Regions from separate parts of the Cupriavidus sp. C1SS-2L genome, predicted to be linked through region 2. Evidence: predicted binding sites of a transcription regulator. Region 2 holds the regulator's gene; the other holds the start of a gene.
What was found. Region 2 encodes NrdR, which represses ribonucleotide reductase genes. Its sites were predicted from a motif close to CACNANATNTNGTG; they were not measured.
Positions count from the first base shown of each region.

Region 1: ACIGJG_RS15085 (ribonucleoside-diphosphate reductase subunit alpha) is a predicted target of NrdR. The motif match lies at 3,789-3,802, and genes of this name have one in related genera.

Region 1 covers NZ_CP172708.1:3,255,511-3,262,977, reverse strand. The annotation lists gene ACIGJG_RS15100 (sensor histidine kinase) at 1-1,315, shown strand, start outside; gene ACIGJG_RS15095 (sigma-54-dependent transcriptional regulator) at 1,320-2,909, shown strand; gene ampD (1,6-anhydro-N-acetylmuramyl-L-alanine amidase AmpD) at 2,906-3,517, shown strand; gene ACIGJG_RS15085 (ribonucleoside-diphosphate reductase subunit alpha) at 4,027-6,966, shown strand; gene ACIGJG_RS15080 (ribonucleotide-diphosphate reductase subunit beta) at 7,107-7,467, shown strand, end outside.
Region 2 covers NZ_CP172708.1:846,545-854,011, forward strand. The annotation lists gene ACIGJG_RS03915 (pilus assembly protein) at 1-1,428, shown strand, start outside; gene ACIGJG_RS03920 (type IV pilin protein) at 1,425-1,916, shown strand; gene nrdR (transcriptional regulator NrdR) at 1,938-2,402, opposite strand; gene glyA (serine hydroxymethyltransferase) at 2,546-3,793, opposite strand; ZMP/ZTP riboswitch at 3,918-4,018, opposite strand; gene ybgC (tol-pal system-associated acyl-CoA thioesterase) at 4,174-4,578, shown strand; gene tolQ (protein TolQ) at 4,575-5,258, shown strand; gene tolR (protein TolR) at 5,285-5,722, shown strand; gene tolA (cell envelope integrity protein TolA) at 5,766-6,893, shown strand; gene tolB (Tol-Pal system beta propeller repeat protein TolB) at 7,093-7,467, shown strand, end outside.

The sequences.
Region 1 (7,467 bases), 1.4 Mb from region 2:
CGTCTATTCGCGCCGCGGCCGCGAAGGCGAGGGCGACGAAGGTGGCCAGGCCGCGCTGTTCGACCTGCGCCGCATTCCGCGCCTGCAGCCGCTCATGGAAATGCTGCGGGACTGGCTGCGCAGCAAGGACGATGTGCCCCGCATCCTGCAACTGCTGCCCATCGTCTCGCGTCCGGCGCCGCCCGCCGGCGGCACGCTGCACACGCGGCTGCGCCTGCGTTTCGTGCTGCCGGGGCTGGCCGGGTTGCGTGCCACCGTGGCAAGCACCTCGACGATGCCATCGAACCTCGACACGGCCGCCTGGAACGAACTGACGCCCGAAGCCGCCGCGCGCCTGCGCCTGGCCATTGCCCAGCAGGAAGCCATGGCCTGGACGCCCGACGACGAGGCGCTGCTGCGCAGCGAGATGCGCGACACCGTGCTGGTCCACATCGAGAGCTGGGAACGCATCGCCGAACAGGTCCAGCAGGAAAAGCTCGCCGCCATGGGCCGGCTGGTGGCCAGCGTTGCGCACCAGATCCGCAACCCGCTGGCCGCGATCAGCCAGGCCAGCGAACTACTCGGCGACGGCGCCAGCATGGGCAGCGGCGGCGGCGTGGAGTCCGATGTCGATGCGCGCCTGCTGCGCATCATCCATGACAATGTGCGCCGGCTCGACCAGGTCGTGTCAGACGTGCTGCAGATCTCGCGCCGCCCGCGCACGGGCCGCAGCACCGTGCACCTGGCGCAGGCGCTGCCCGAGATCGTCGACCGCTGGCGCCTGGAAATGCGCTTGCGCGTGCCGCGCGGCGGTGACACGCGCCAGCCCGGACGCGGCGAGATCAATGCGAATGCCATCCGGCTCACGGTAGACGTGCCGCAGCAGGTTGTCTTCGATACCTCGCAGCTCCAGCAGGTGCTTGGGAACCTGCTCGACAACGCATGGCGCTATTGCAGCCGCCTGCCGGGCGCCATCCGCCTGCTCGCGCATGCGCTGGACCAGCACCATGCCGAGCTGATCGTCTGGAACGACGGCACGGAGATTCCGCGCGAGCACCAGCGCAGCCTGTTCGAGCCGTTCTTTACCAGCAATGCACAGGGCACCGGGCTCGGCCTGTTCATGGCGCGCGAGCTATGCGGCGCTAATGACGCGCAGGTCCGCTACGGCACCATCGCACTCGACGACCTGCTCGCGCGCACCGGACTGCTGGCTGCGCCGCGCGATACACTGCCTGCCAAGGCCTTCGTGCTGACGCTGCGCATCGACACCGGCGATGCGGCGCCGGCCCGAGGCGCCGATCCGCTTGTCCACCGAAACTCCGCCTCCGATACGTAGCTCCATGCCACCCAGAACGCCTGGCCTCGATCCCATCCTCGTCATCGACGACGAGGCAGACTTGCGCGAGCTGCTGGACATTTCCATCCGCCGCATGGGGCATGACGTGGTGCTGGCCGGCTCGCTGGCCGAAGCGCGCGAGAAGCTCGTACAGCAACGCTACAGCCTGGTGCTGACCGATATGCGCCTTGGCGACGGCCTCGGTATCGAGATAGTGCGCCAGCTTGCGGCCGCGCCGGAACGTGTGCCGGTGGCCGTCATCACCGCGTACGGGAGTGCCGACAACGCCGTCGAAGCGCTCAAGGCCGGTGCGTTCGACTACATTGCCAAGCCGGTGTCGCTGGACCAGTTGCGCAGCCTCGTGATGAATGCGCTTGGGCGCCAGCAACGCGAAGACCAGGACAACGCAGCCGCCGCGGAAGCCGCCCTGGCTGCAGACCGTGCCGCTGCGCTGTTGCCCGGCCACTCGGCGGCCATGCAGGAGGTGCGCCGTTCGCTGTCGCGGCTCGCGCGCAGCATGGCACCGGTGGTGATCAGCGGCGAGTCGGGCAGCGGCAAGGAACGCGCCGCGCGTGCCATCCACGCCACCAGCACGCGTGCCGCGCACCCGTTCGTGGCGGTGAACTGTGGCGCCATCCCGGAAAACCTGATGGAGTCCGAGTTCTTCGGACACGTCAAAGGCGCGTTCACCGGCGCCGACGCCGAGCGCGGCGGCTTCTTCCAGGCTGCCAACGGCGGCACGCTGCTGCTCGACGAGGTGGCCGACCTGCCGCTCGCCATGCAGGTCAAGCTGCTGCGCGCGCTGCAGGAGCGCCGCGTGCGCAAGATCGGCGCGAGCCGCGAAGATGCCGTCGATGTGCGCGTGATGTGCGCGAGCCACAAGGACCTGGCCGCGATGGTCTCGACCGGCCAGTTCCGGCAGGACTTGTATTACCGCCTCAATGTGCTGGGGTTGCGCATGCCGACGCTGCGCGAGCGCGCCGAGGACATTCCCGTACTGGCCCGCGCCATCCTCGAACACCTGGCCGTGCGTTACAGCGACCCGCGCCCGCGCCGGCTGTCGCAGGCCGCGCTGGAGCGGCTGGTGGCGTATCCGTTTCCGGGCAACGTCCGCGAACTGGAAAACCTGCTCGAACGCGCCTACGCGTTTGCCGAGGCCGAGGATATCCAGGTGGAAGACCTGGGGCCGCTCGACGCCAATATGGAGCACGCGGCGCTGCGTCCCGCGCCGTCGCCGCTTACGCCGTACACGCCATGGGCCGGCGGCCTGGCGCCAGCGGAGCCCGCTCCGGCACCCGAGCCCACGCCACAGGCCGCCACCGCGCCAGAGTCCGAGGCCATCGTCGTGCCGGCCGACCTGCCTGATACCGCCGAACGCGCTTGCCGTGGCGTCACGTTCCCGATCGATCTGCCAGCCCGGCTGGAAGACGTGGAGCGCGAGATCATCCTGCAGGCGCTGGCCCAGACCGGCTTCAATCGCACCGCTGCCGCGCCGCTGCTGGGGCTGAACCTGCGCCAGTTGCGCTACCGCATCCAGCAACTCGGTATCCGCGACGGGCGCGATGAACGCGAGGAAGGGGAGGGCGCGGCATGACGGCTCCGGCTGCAGGTCCCATCCCGGCCAGTTTCCTGCCCGACGCCGAAGGCTGGGTTCCGGCCGCGCGCCGCGTGCCGTCGCCCAACTTCGACGAGCGGCCCGCCGGCATGCCGGTGGACCTGGTGGTGCTCCATAACATCAGCCTGCCGCCGGGCCAGTTCGGCAGCGGTGATATCGAGGCCTTCTTCCAGAACCGGCTCGACCCCGACCGCCACCCGTTCTTCGCGACGATCCATCAGGTGCAGGTATCGGCGCACTTCCTGGTGCGGCGCGATGGTGAACTCGTGCAGTTCGTCCCGTGCACCAAGCGCGCCTGGCATGCCGGTCAGTCTGATTTCTTCGGCCGCAGCCGTTGCAATGACTTCTCGGTCGGCATCGAGATCGAAGGCACTGACGACTTGCCATTCACCGCCGCCCAGTACACCACCACCTCCACGCTGGTGAAGGCCCTGCGCGCCACCCTGCCAGTGCGGGCGGTTGCAGGCCATAGCGACATCGCTCCGGGCCGCAAGACCGACCCCGGACCGCACTTCGACTGGGACCGTTTTGCCGGTCTCGCCGGGGTTCCGCAAAACCTGTTACCCTACCGCCCCTCGCACAACTAAGGTGCTGTCGGGCAGCCGCCACAGCACCATGTCGGCGCGGTGTCACATGCCAATTCCCCAGGGTGGTGTGGGGCTATCAGGCGCGCCACACGGATAAAAAAAATTTCCAAAAAATGTGCGCTTGCGAACGGCTTGGCGCGATCCCTTGTCGTAGCGCGGTTCCCGGGAATGTGGCGCTGCCGCACTTGTCATCCGGGTGTCGCAACCACGCTTGTCAAGACTGGTCTTTCGGTTTTGTTTCACTATACTTAGCCCAGTTTTCCGCAGCGACCACTATATCTAGTAGTTCATCCGGGGAGCTGGCCCAACCATGAGGGAGCTGTCGCAGACGTGGCGATAGTGGTTGAAACCCTGATGTGGGGCCGGCGCATCACAAGAGTCCCTGGCGAAATGTGTAGCAAAAAGCAGTCAGTTCAGCCGTTCTTCAGGTCCGGCAGGACGCTTTCGCATCCGCATTTCGCCAGGGACTCTTTTGTCTCTTAAAACAGGCTAAAAACAGGAGTTCCTATATGCAAACGGCCCAGAACGAAATCACCACGGGCGCGACGGGCGCCGCCGGTATTGCAGGTACCGCGCAACAAGCCCCCGCAGCCCAAGCCGGCACGACGAACTACCAGGATTACAAGATCATCCGCCGTAACGGCGCCGTGGTGGCGTTCGAGCCGTCCAAGATCAACGTTGCCATGACCAAGGCCTTCCTCGCCGTAAACGGCGGGCAAGGTGCCGCTTCCGCGCGCGTGCGCGAGATCGTCGAGCAACTGACGCAGAACGTCGTGCGCGCGCTGGTGCGCAGCCGCCCGAGCGGTGGCGCCATCCATATCGAAGACGTGCAAGACCACGTCGAACTGGCCCTGATGCGCTCGGGTGAGCACGAAGTGGCCCGTTCCTATGTGCTGTACCGCGAAAAGCGCGCGCAAGAGCGCGCGAGCGCCAGCGCGCAGGCCGTGGCCCGCGTGCAGGAATCCGGCATCCAGTTCAACGTGACCGACGCCGGCGTGACCAAGCCGCTGGACATCGTCGCGCTGCACGATTTGCTCGACACCGCCTGCGCCGGCCTGGGCAAGGCCGTGAGCGCCGAGCCGATCCTCAAGGAAACGCTCAAGAACCTGTACGAAGGCGTGCCGATGACGCAGGTGTACGACTCCGCCATCCTGGCCGCGCGTACGCTGATCGAAAAGGACCCGGACTACAGCCAGGTCACCGCCCGTATCCTGCTGCACACCATCCGCAAGGAAATCCTGGGTGCTGAAGTGACGCAGGCTGAAATGACCACGCGTTACGCCGAATACTTCCCGAAGTTCATCGCGCGCGGTATCGCCGCCGAGCTGCTGGACGAAAAGCTGGCCACGTTCGACCTGGCCCGCCTGGGCGCTGCGCTGGACGCCGGCCGCGACTTCCAGTTCAACTACCTGGGCCTGCAGACGCTGTATGACCGCTATTTCCTGCACATCGACGAGACTCGCATCGAGATGCCGCAGGCATTCTTCATGCGCGTCGCCATGGGCCTGGCCCTCAACGAAGCCGACCGCGAAGCGCGCGCCATCGAGTTCTACCAGCTGCTGTCGTCGTTCGACTTCATGTCGTCCACGCCGACCCTGTTCAACTCGGGCACCCGTCGCTCGCAGCTGTCGTCGTGCTACCTGACCACGGTTTCGGACGACCTGGAAGGCATCTACGAAGCGCTCAAGGAAAACGCGCTGCTGTCGAAGTTCGCCGGCGGCCTGGGCAATGACTGGACCAACGTGCGCGCACTCGGCTCGCACATCAAGGGCACCAACGGCAAGTCGCAGGGCGTAGTGCCGTTCCTGAAGGTGGTGAACGACACCGCCGTGGCCGTGAACCAGGGCGGCAAGCGCAAGGGCGCCGTCTGCGCCTACCTGGAAACGTGGCACCTGGACATCGAAGAGTTCCTGGAACTGCGCAAGAACACCGGCGACGACCGCCGCCGCACCCACGACATGAACACGGCCAACTGGATTCCGGACCTGTTCATGAAGCGCGTGATGGAAAACGGCGAATGGACGCTGTTCTCGCCGTCCACCTGCCCGGACCTGCACGACAAGGTCGGCAAGGCGTTCGAGCAGGCCTACCTCGGCTACGAAGCCAAGGCCGCCAGCGGCGAGCTGAAGCTGTTCAAGAAGGTCCCGGCCATGCAGCTCTGGCGCAAGATGCTGGGCATGCTGTTCGAAACCGGCCACCCGTGGATCACCTTCAAGGATCCTTGCAACATCCGCAGCCCGCAGCAGCACGTTGGCGTCGTCCACAGCTCCAACCTGTGCACGGAAATCACGCTGAACACCAATGACAGCGAAATCGCCGTCTGCAACCTGGGCTCGGTCAACCTGGTCGCGCACCTGACGAAGCAGGCCGATGGCTCGTACGTGCTCGACCACGCCAAGCTGCAGAAGACCATCCGCACCGCCATGCGGATGCTCGACAACGTCATCGACATCAACTACTACGCTGTCGAGAAGGCCCGCAACTCCAACCTGCGCCACCGTCCGGTCGGCATGGGCATCATGGGCTTCCAGGACTGCCTGCACGTACTGCGCACGCCGTACGCCAGCGACGCCGCGGTGAAGTTCGCCGACACCTCGATGGAAGCCGTGTGCTACTACGCCTACCAGGCCTCCACCGAGCTGGCCGAAGAGCGTGGCCGCTACGAGACCTACGCCGGCTCGCTGTGGGACCGCGGCATCCTGCCGCAGGACTCGCTCAAGCTGCTGGCCGAAGAGCGCGGCGGCTACCTGGAAGTGGATCACTCGAGCAGCATGGACTGGGACAGCCTGCGCGGCCGCATCAAGCAGCACGGCATGCGCAACTCGAACTGCATCGCGATCGCGCCGACCGCCACGATCTCGAACATCATCGGCGTGTCCGCGTGCATCGAGCCGACGTTCCAGAACCTGTACGTCAAGTCGAACCTGTCGGGCGAGTTCACCGTGGTCAATGACTACCTGGTGCGCGACCTGAAGGAACGCGGCCTGTGGGACGAAGTGATGGTCGCCGACCTGAAGTACTTCGACGGCTCGCTGTCGCGTATCGACCGCATTCCGCAAGACCTGCGCGACATCTACGCCACCGCGTTCGAAGTCGAGCCGACCTGGCTGGTCGAAGCCGCCAGCCGCCGCCAGAAGTGGATCGACCAGGCCCAGTCCCTGAACATCTACATGGCCGGCGCCTCGGGCAAGAAGCTGGACGACACCTACAAGCTGGCCTGGCTGCGCGGCCTGAAGACCACGTACTACCTGCGCACCATGGCTGCCACGCACGTGGAGAAGTCCACCGTGTCGCGCGGCTCGCTGAACGCGGTGTCGTCGGGCAGCGACAGCAGCTCCGCCATGGACGCCGCCGCAGCCGCAGCACCGGCTATGCCGGAAGCGGAAGGCGCGGTCTGCACGATGCGCCCGGGCGATCCTGGGTTTGAAGAGTGCGAGGCTTGCCAGTAACACGCGACTGAGGAGTGCGAAGGCCGTAACCCTTCCACTCCGTCGTTCCCGCGAAGGCGGGAACCCAGCGTCTTTAAAAGTCACTGGGCTCCCGCCTGCGCGGGAGCGACAACATTGAGAATTCCACGGAGAACAACATCATGCTGAGCTGGGACGACGACGTTCAAGCCACCCCGCAGGCCGCACCGCAGCCTGCCCTGCAACCCGCTGCCGCCGTCACGGCTGACCAGCAAGGCGTGCTGCCGTCGAGCGCTACGCAAGCGGGCATCCTGGGCAACAACCCCAACGCCGCCGCCGCGCAAAGCAACCGCCGCGTCAACGCCGCCGACAAGCGCGTCATCAACGGCTCGACCGACGTCAACCAGCTCGTCCCGTTCAAGTACAAGTGGGCGTGGGAAAAGTACCTGGCCGGCTGCGCCAACCACTGGATGCCGCAGGAAATCAACATGTCGCGCGACATCGCGACGTGGAAGGACCCGAACGGCCTGACCGAAGACGAGC
Region 2 (7,467 bases):
GATGCGCTGACCGGCGTCGAGAAGTTTGCCTTCATGCCCAACCAGGCGATCGTCGGCGGAAACGCAGTGAAATCGCTGGCCTCGCCGGACTATATCCATCGCTTCTTCGTCGACGCGACGCCTGCTTCAGGAGACGCCTACTTCCAGCGTACCAGCGAGACCTCGGCCAGCTGGAAGACCGTGCTCATCGGCGGCATGGGTTCGGGCGGCAAGGCGATGTTCGCGCTGGACATTACCGATCCGGCGAATTTCGACGCCAGCAAGGTCATGTGGGAAATTTCGGGCGATACCGAAACCGACCTTGGCTACACCATCGGCACGCCGGTGATCGGGCGCCTGAACAGCGGCAAGTGGGTAGCGATCTTCGGCAATGGCTACGAGAGCGGATCGGGCAAGGCGGTGCTCTATGTCGTTGACCTGGCCAATCCCTTCGGTGCCGGCGGCATCCGCAAGATCTATGCGGACCCGAAGGAAACGGCTACGTCAGGCAACGGCAACGGCCTTGGCAGTCCGGAAGTGGTGTACGACACCAACCTCACCATCCAGGCGGCCTACGCGGGCGACCTGAAGGGCAGGTTGTGGAAGTTCGATCTTTCCGACACCAACCCGACGGCATGGGCAGCGCGCATGGGCACCACGCAAGGTGTGCCGCTGTTCACCGCTGTGGACGGCGTGAACAAGACGCCGGTGGCGCAACCGATCACCGCCGCGCCTACGGCGCTGATCAATCCGAAGGATCCGAAAAAGGGGTTCCTGCTGACCTTCGGCACCGGCCGCTTCTACGACACAGCAGACTCGGGTGCGACCGGATACAACTCGGTGTATGGAGTCTGGGACGATCAGACGACCACGGCCACCCGGGCAAATCTGCAACCCCAGACACTGACCTCGGGGAGCATGACCGTAGGCGGTGTGTCGCGCACGGTGTACACGCTCACTGGCAATACAGTGGATTACACCAAGCAGAAGGGCTGGGTCATCGACTTGCTGACGCAGGGCGAGCGCGTCGTCGTGAAACCGAAAGTGGACGCGGAGCGCCTGGTGATCACGACGCTGACGCCGTCCACCGACGAGTGCGTGGGCGGGATCAGTTCCAACCTGCTCGACTTCTCGGCACTGAACGGCTCCGCGCTGAACTATTCGGTACTTGACGTCAACAGCGACGGCAAGATCGACGCCTCGGACAAGGTGACGAACTCGAGCAACAAGTTATTGGTCGTCTCGGGTTTGTCCCAGCAAGGCAACTTCGGCTCGACCATCTTCCTCGGTGGCGGCGGAGGCGGCGGTGGGGGAGGGGGCGGCGGTGGAGGCGGAGGAGGGGGGGGCCACCTGAAAGTGGCCAGCGCGACAACCGGCGAGGTCATCAGCGTCGTCGAACAAGGCAACGTCGCACGCAACCGCCTTTCATGGAGGCAGATTTCGCAATGAACGCACGCACTCTGGCACACCGGGGTAGCACGGGTCTATGCCGCACCCGGCGCCTGGCTCAAGGCATGACGCTGATGGAACTGATGGCCGTCGTGGCCATCCTCGGCATCCTGGCCGCGATCGCCATTCCCAACTACACAGAGTATGTGCGGCGCGGCTACCGCGCCGACGCGCGCGGCATGATGACGGAAGCCGCGCAGGTGCTCGAGCGGTTCCGCTCAGTCAACGGGCGCTACAACCAGGACGTGGGCGGGAATGCTTTTGCGTTGCCGGCGGGGCTGCGGACGTCGCCGCGCGACAGTACGCGCGTGCGCTACAACGTTTCGATCGTTGCCAATTCGCTGACTGCGAACAGTTATCTGCTCCAGGCTGTTCCCGTGGATGCCACGGATGCCTGCGGCACCTATACGCTGGATCAGGCCGGCACGCGTCTGAATACCGTTGGCGCGAACCCGGCGGCGTACCTGCAGAATTGCTGGGAGCGCTGACGCCGAGGGGGCGGCCACGCTCTAGCGCTTGCTATTCCCTGACGTCACCTCGGCCAGCACATCGGAAAACTCGGCGACATCCTCAAAGCTCCGATACACGGAAGCAAACCGGATATAGGCGATCTTGTCGAGCTTGCGCAGTTCGCGCATGACCAGTTCACCGACCTGGCTGCTGGGAATTTCCTTCTGGCCGAGGGCGAGCAGCTTTTCTTCGATGCGGGTAATGGCCTCGTCGATGGCTTCAGCCGACACGGGGCGCTTGCGCAGCGCCAGGCGCATGGAATCCTTCAGCTTGGCGCGGCTGTAGTCCACGCGCGAGCCGTTCTTCTTGACGATGGCCGGAAAGAATAGTTCGATCCGCTCGTAAGTGGTGAAGCGGCGGTCGCAGGCTTCGCAGCGCCGGCGCCGGCGTACGGCATCGCCGTCTTCCGACATGCGGGTGTCGAGCACCTGGGTATTGGAATGTCCGCAAAAGGGGCATTTCATGCCTGACCACCTTCAGAATTGAGCCCGGCCGCCTTGGTATCTTGTCCTTCTATGGCAGTAGGGCAGGTTGGCGAGGCCCGCAAGCGGCGCGGTGGCGCGCCCGCGGGGCTGCCGGCCGCCCTCGCGGGCGGCCATGCACAGCATCAGCCGTAGACCGGAAAACGCTTGGTCAGGGCGGAAACCTGCTCGCGCACGCTGGCGATGTTGCCCGCGTCGTGCGGGTTGTCCAGCACGTCGGCGATCAGGTTGCCGACGATACGCGCTTCTTCTTCCTTGAAGCCGCGCGTGGTCATGGCCGGCGAGCCGACGCGAATGCCCGAGGTCACGAACGGCTTTTCCGGATCGTTCGGGATCGCGTTCTTGTTCACGGTCAGGTGCGCTTCGCCCAGGATGCGCTCGGCTTCCTTGCCGGTGATGTTCTTGGCGCGCAGGTCGACCAGCATCACGTGGCTTTCGGTGCGGCCCGAGACAATGCGCAGGCCGCGCGCGATCAGCGTTTCGGCCAGCACGGCGGCGTTCTTGACCACCTGTTCCTGGTAAGCCTTGAATTCCGGCGTCAGCGCTTCCTTGAACGCGACGGCCTTGCCAGCGATCACATGCATCAGCGGACCGCCCTGGATGCCCGGGAAGATCGACGAGTTGATGGCCTTCTCATGCTCGGCCTTCATCAGGATCACGCCGCCGCGCGGGCCGCGCAGGCTCTTGTGCGTGGTGGTGGTGACGAAGTCGGCGTGCGGCACCGGGTTCGGGTACACGCCCGCGGCGATCAGGCCGGCGTAGTGGGCCATGTCGACCATGAAGTAGGCACCGATCGACTTGGCGACCTTGCCGATGCGCTCGAAGTCGATGCGCAGCGCGAAGGCCGATGCGCCGGCGATGATCAGCTTCGGCTTCTTCTCTTGTGCCAGCTTTTCCAGCGCGTCGTAGTCGATGTCTTCCTGCGCGTTCAGGCCGTAGCTGACCACGTTGAACCACTTGCCGCTCATGTTCAGCGCCATGCCGTGGGTCAGGTGACCGCCTTCGGCCAGGCTCATGCCCATGATGGTGTCGCCCGGCTTCAGCACGGCGAAGTACACGCCCTGGTTGGCCTGCGAGCCCGAGTTCGGCTGCACGTTGGCGGCTTCGGCGCCGAACAGCTGCTTGACGCGGTCGATGGCCAGCTGTTCGACGATGTCGACGTACTCGCAGCCACCGTAGTAGCGCTTGCCGGGATAGCCCTCGGCGTACTTGTTGGTCAGTTGCGAGCCTTGCGCAGCCATCACGGCCGGCGAGGTGTAGTTTTCGGAGGCGATCAGCTCGATGTGGTCTTCCTGGCGCTGGTTTTCCTTCTGGATAGCGGCAAAGACCTCGGGGTCGATCTGGTCGATCGTATAGCGGCTGCGTTCGAACATGGCGAAACTCGTCTGAAAAAAGGGAATCCGATCACTGCATCGGGGTAGGGCGCGCGGGGAAAGCGATTGGCGGCCGACGCCGGCGGGTCGATGAACCGTCGGCGCAGGGCGCACCCTGCTTCCCATTCGCTGCCCAGGCGAGCGGCAGGCGTCTGAACTTCACGCCAGAGAACTTGCGCTTCCTCGTGGTAGTACCCACTGACATCGCCAGTCGCGCAAGGTGGAATGGTTGGCCGCAGTGTAGCGTGAGGCGGGGATTTGCCGCAAGCCGCGGCAAACGGCCCGCAACCCAAGCCCTGGCGCGCCCCGCAACTTGCTGTTGCAAACTCGTCCTGCGGGTTAACACCGAAGCTGTCGTGCTCTCCGTTACAATCCCGGCCATGACAAACTTTGTCTGGACCCTGCGCGTGTACTGGGAAGACACCGACGCGGGCGGCGTAGTGTTCTACGCCAACTATCTCAAATTCTTCGAGCGCGCCCGTACGGAGTGGCTGCGCTCGCTTGGTGTCGAACAGCAGGTGCTGGCCGATGAGGCCGGCGTGGTCTTTATCGTCCGCAGCACGGCAGTGGACTACAATGCGCCCGCCCGGCTCGACGACCAGCTTGAGATTCGCACGCGTATCGAACGGGTCGGACCGGCCTCGGTGCAGTTCGCGCAAGAGGCCTGGCGCGGCGAGACGTTGCTCGCCAGCGGCCAGATCCGCGTTGGCTGTGTCGACCGAAGCACTTTCCGCCCGTCTCCCATTCCCGCCCCTGTCCTGGCCACCATCAAGACCGCCCGATGAATCCCGTGACCGTCACGCAAGACCTGTCGATCATTTCGCTGGTGCTACATGCCAGCCTGCTCGCACAGGCCGTCATGGCGCTGCTGCTCGTCATGTCGCTGTTTTCCTGGACTTATATCTTCCGTAAGCATCTGGCGCTGCGCTCGGCGCGCACGCAGACGGAAGGTTTCGAACGCGACTTCTGGGCCGGCGGCGACCTGCAGGCGCTATATAACAGTGCCGTCAACAACCGGCACAACACCGGCGCCCTCGAGCGGATCTTCGAGTCCGGCATGGGCGAATTTTTGAAGGCGCGCGAGCGCGGCAACGAAGCCAGCGCACTGCTCGACGCCGCCCGCCGCGCGATGCGCGCGGCCTACCAGCGCGAAATGGACGTACTCGAATCGCACCTGCCGTTCCTGGCCTCGGTCGGCTCGGTCAGTCCCTATATCGGCCTGTTTGGGACCGTCTGGGGGATCATGAACGCGTTCCGCGGCCTGTCCAATGTGCAGCAGGCGACGCTCGCATCGGTGGCGCCCGGCATCGCGGAAGCCCTCGTGGCGACCGCGATCGGCCTTTTCGCCGCTATCCCGGCCGTGATCGCCTACAACCGCTACGCCACCGAAATCGATCGTCTGGCCATCCGGTTCGAAAGCTTCATGGAAGAATTCCTGAACATCCTGCAGCGGCAGACCCGCTGACCGATTGAACGCCCAGGAGACCAGCAATGGCAGCCATTCAGCGCCGCGGCGGATCACGCCGCCGGGCCAGTGCCGAGATCAACGTCGTACCGTATATCGACGTGATGCTCGTGCTGCTGGTCATCTTCATGGTGGCGGCACCGATCGTCAGCCCCGCCGTCGTCGACCTGCCGACCGTGGCCAATGCCACGCCGCAACAGAAGGCCCCGCCGATCGTCGTCACGGTGCGGGAGGACGGGGTCCTGACCGCGCGCGGCAAAGACAACGCCGGCAACTCGTTCGAGCACAAGCTCGACAAGAACGGCCTGCTCGATTTCGTGCACCAGCGCCAGAACGAGAACCCGGACCAGCCCGTAGTGATCGCCGCGGACCGCTCGGTCAAGTACGAGTCCGTGCTCGACGTCATGTCCGTGCTCAAGGCCGATGGCATCAAGCGTGTCGGCCTGATGGTGAAGTCAAAGTAGAACGCGCCGCCTGCGTGAGATGCCTGTCCGAATGCCGCGCCCCATGACGACCGCTGTTGCCTATCCTTACCAGCCGGTGAAGGAGCGGGGGACCCTGCGTTCCTTCCTGCTCGCGCTCCTCATGCACCTGCTGCTCGGCATCGTGCTGTACTACGGCGTGCATTGGCAGAGCAGCACGCCGGTCGGCTCCGAAGCCGAGTTGTGGGACGAAATCCCGGCCACGACCGCGCCGCCCCCGCCTCCGCCTGCGCCCGAGCCGGTGGTCCAGCCGCGGCCCGCGCCGCCGGCGCCCGAGGTAAAGAGCAAGATCGAGGAAGACGCCGATATCGCGCTTGAGCGCCAGAAGCGCCGAGCCGCCGAGCAGGCCGCCAAGGAAGAGGCTGCGCGCAAGGAAGCCGCACGCAAGGAGGCCGATCGCAAAGAGGCCGATCGCAAAGAGGCCGATCGCAAAGAGGCCGAACGCAAGGAAGCCCAGCGCAAGGAAGCCCAGCGCGAGGAAGCGGAGCGTAAGGAAGCGGAGCGTAAGGAAGCGCAACACAAGGAAGACGCGAAGAAGAAGGCCGCGCAACAGGATCAGCAACGCCGCGAGCAGGCCGAGCGCGAGCGCAAGGAAGCGGATGCCAAGGCAAAAGCCAAGGCAGAGGCCGACGCGAAGGCCAAGGCTGAAGCGCAGGCCCAGGCTAAGGCGAAGGCTGACGCCGAAGCCAAGGCCAAGTCCGAAGCTCAGGCGAAGGCCAAGGCGGATGCGGAAGCCAAGGCCAAGCGCGAGGCCGCAGCGAACGCGCAGCGCAAAGGCGAACTGGCGCGCCTGCAGGCGCTGGCCGGCGGTGCTGGTGCGGGCGGGCAGGGCGGCGGCGGTGTGGGCAATACCGCGGGCGCCGGTGCCGGCGGCGGTGGCAAGGCCTCGCCGGGTTACCCAGACCGCGTGCGCCGCCGCGTGAAGCCGAACATCGTGTTCACGGAAGACGTGCCTGGCAATCCGACCGCGGTGGTCTCGGTGCAACTGGCGCCGGACGGCTCGCTGATGTCGGCGCGCCTGTCCAAGTCCAGCGGCAATTCAGCCTGGGATAACGCCGTGCTGCGCGCGGTCGAGCGGTCGGATCCGCTGCCGCGCGACGAGAACGGCAAGGCGCCCGCGAGCTTCACCATCACTTTCCGACCCAAGGATTAAGTGATCCGGGCGCCATGAATTGCAACATAATGCAACCTTCATTAACCGGTGCCAGTCCCACCGCTACCATGACAGGTTGCCTGACGCGGCCGGCAGCGTGCGATCTGCACGCGGAACGGGCATGCGCCGTGCGCATCCACGCCTGTTCCGCTGTCTGCCTGCCGTGCCCGATGAATCTTGAAATCGACTGAGGAGCAGCATGCGAAAGCTTTGGGCCCCCAACTGGCTGTCCGCGAAGCGGCACCACGCAAACCAGGCCGCGACCCGATTGATTGGCCGGCACGCACTGATGGCCTGGCTGGCCGCCGCGCTGGCCTTGTCCGCCGGCGCCGCACAGGCGCAACTGAACGTGGAGATCTCCGGTGTTGGCGCGAGCCAGATCCCGGTCGCCACGGCGAATTTCCAGGGCGAGGCCCAAGCCCCGCAGAACCTAACCGCCATCATTCGCAGCGACCTCGCGCGCAGCGGCCGTCTCCGCAACGTTGATCCGGGCGGTGCCACGGTGGCCGAGTCGGCCAATGTCGATCTCGGAAGCTGGAAAAGCCGCGGCGCCGATGCCTTCGTTGCCGGCAGC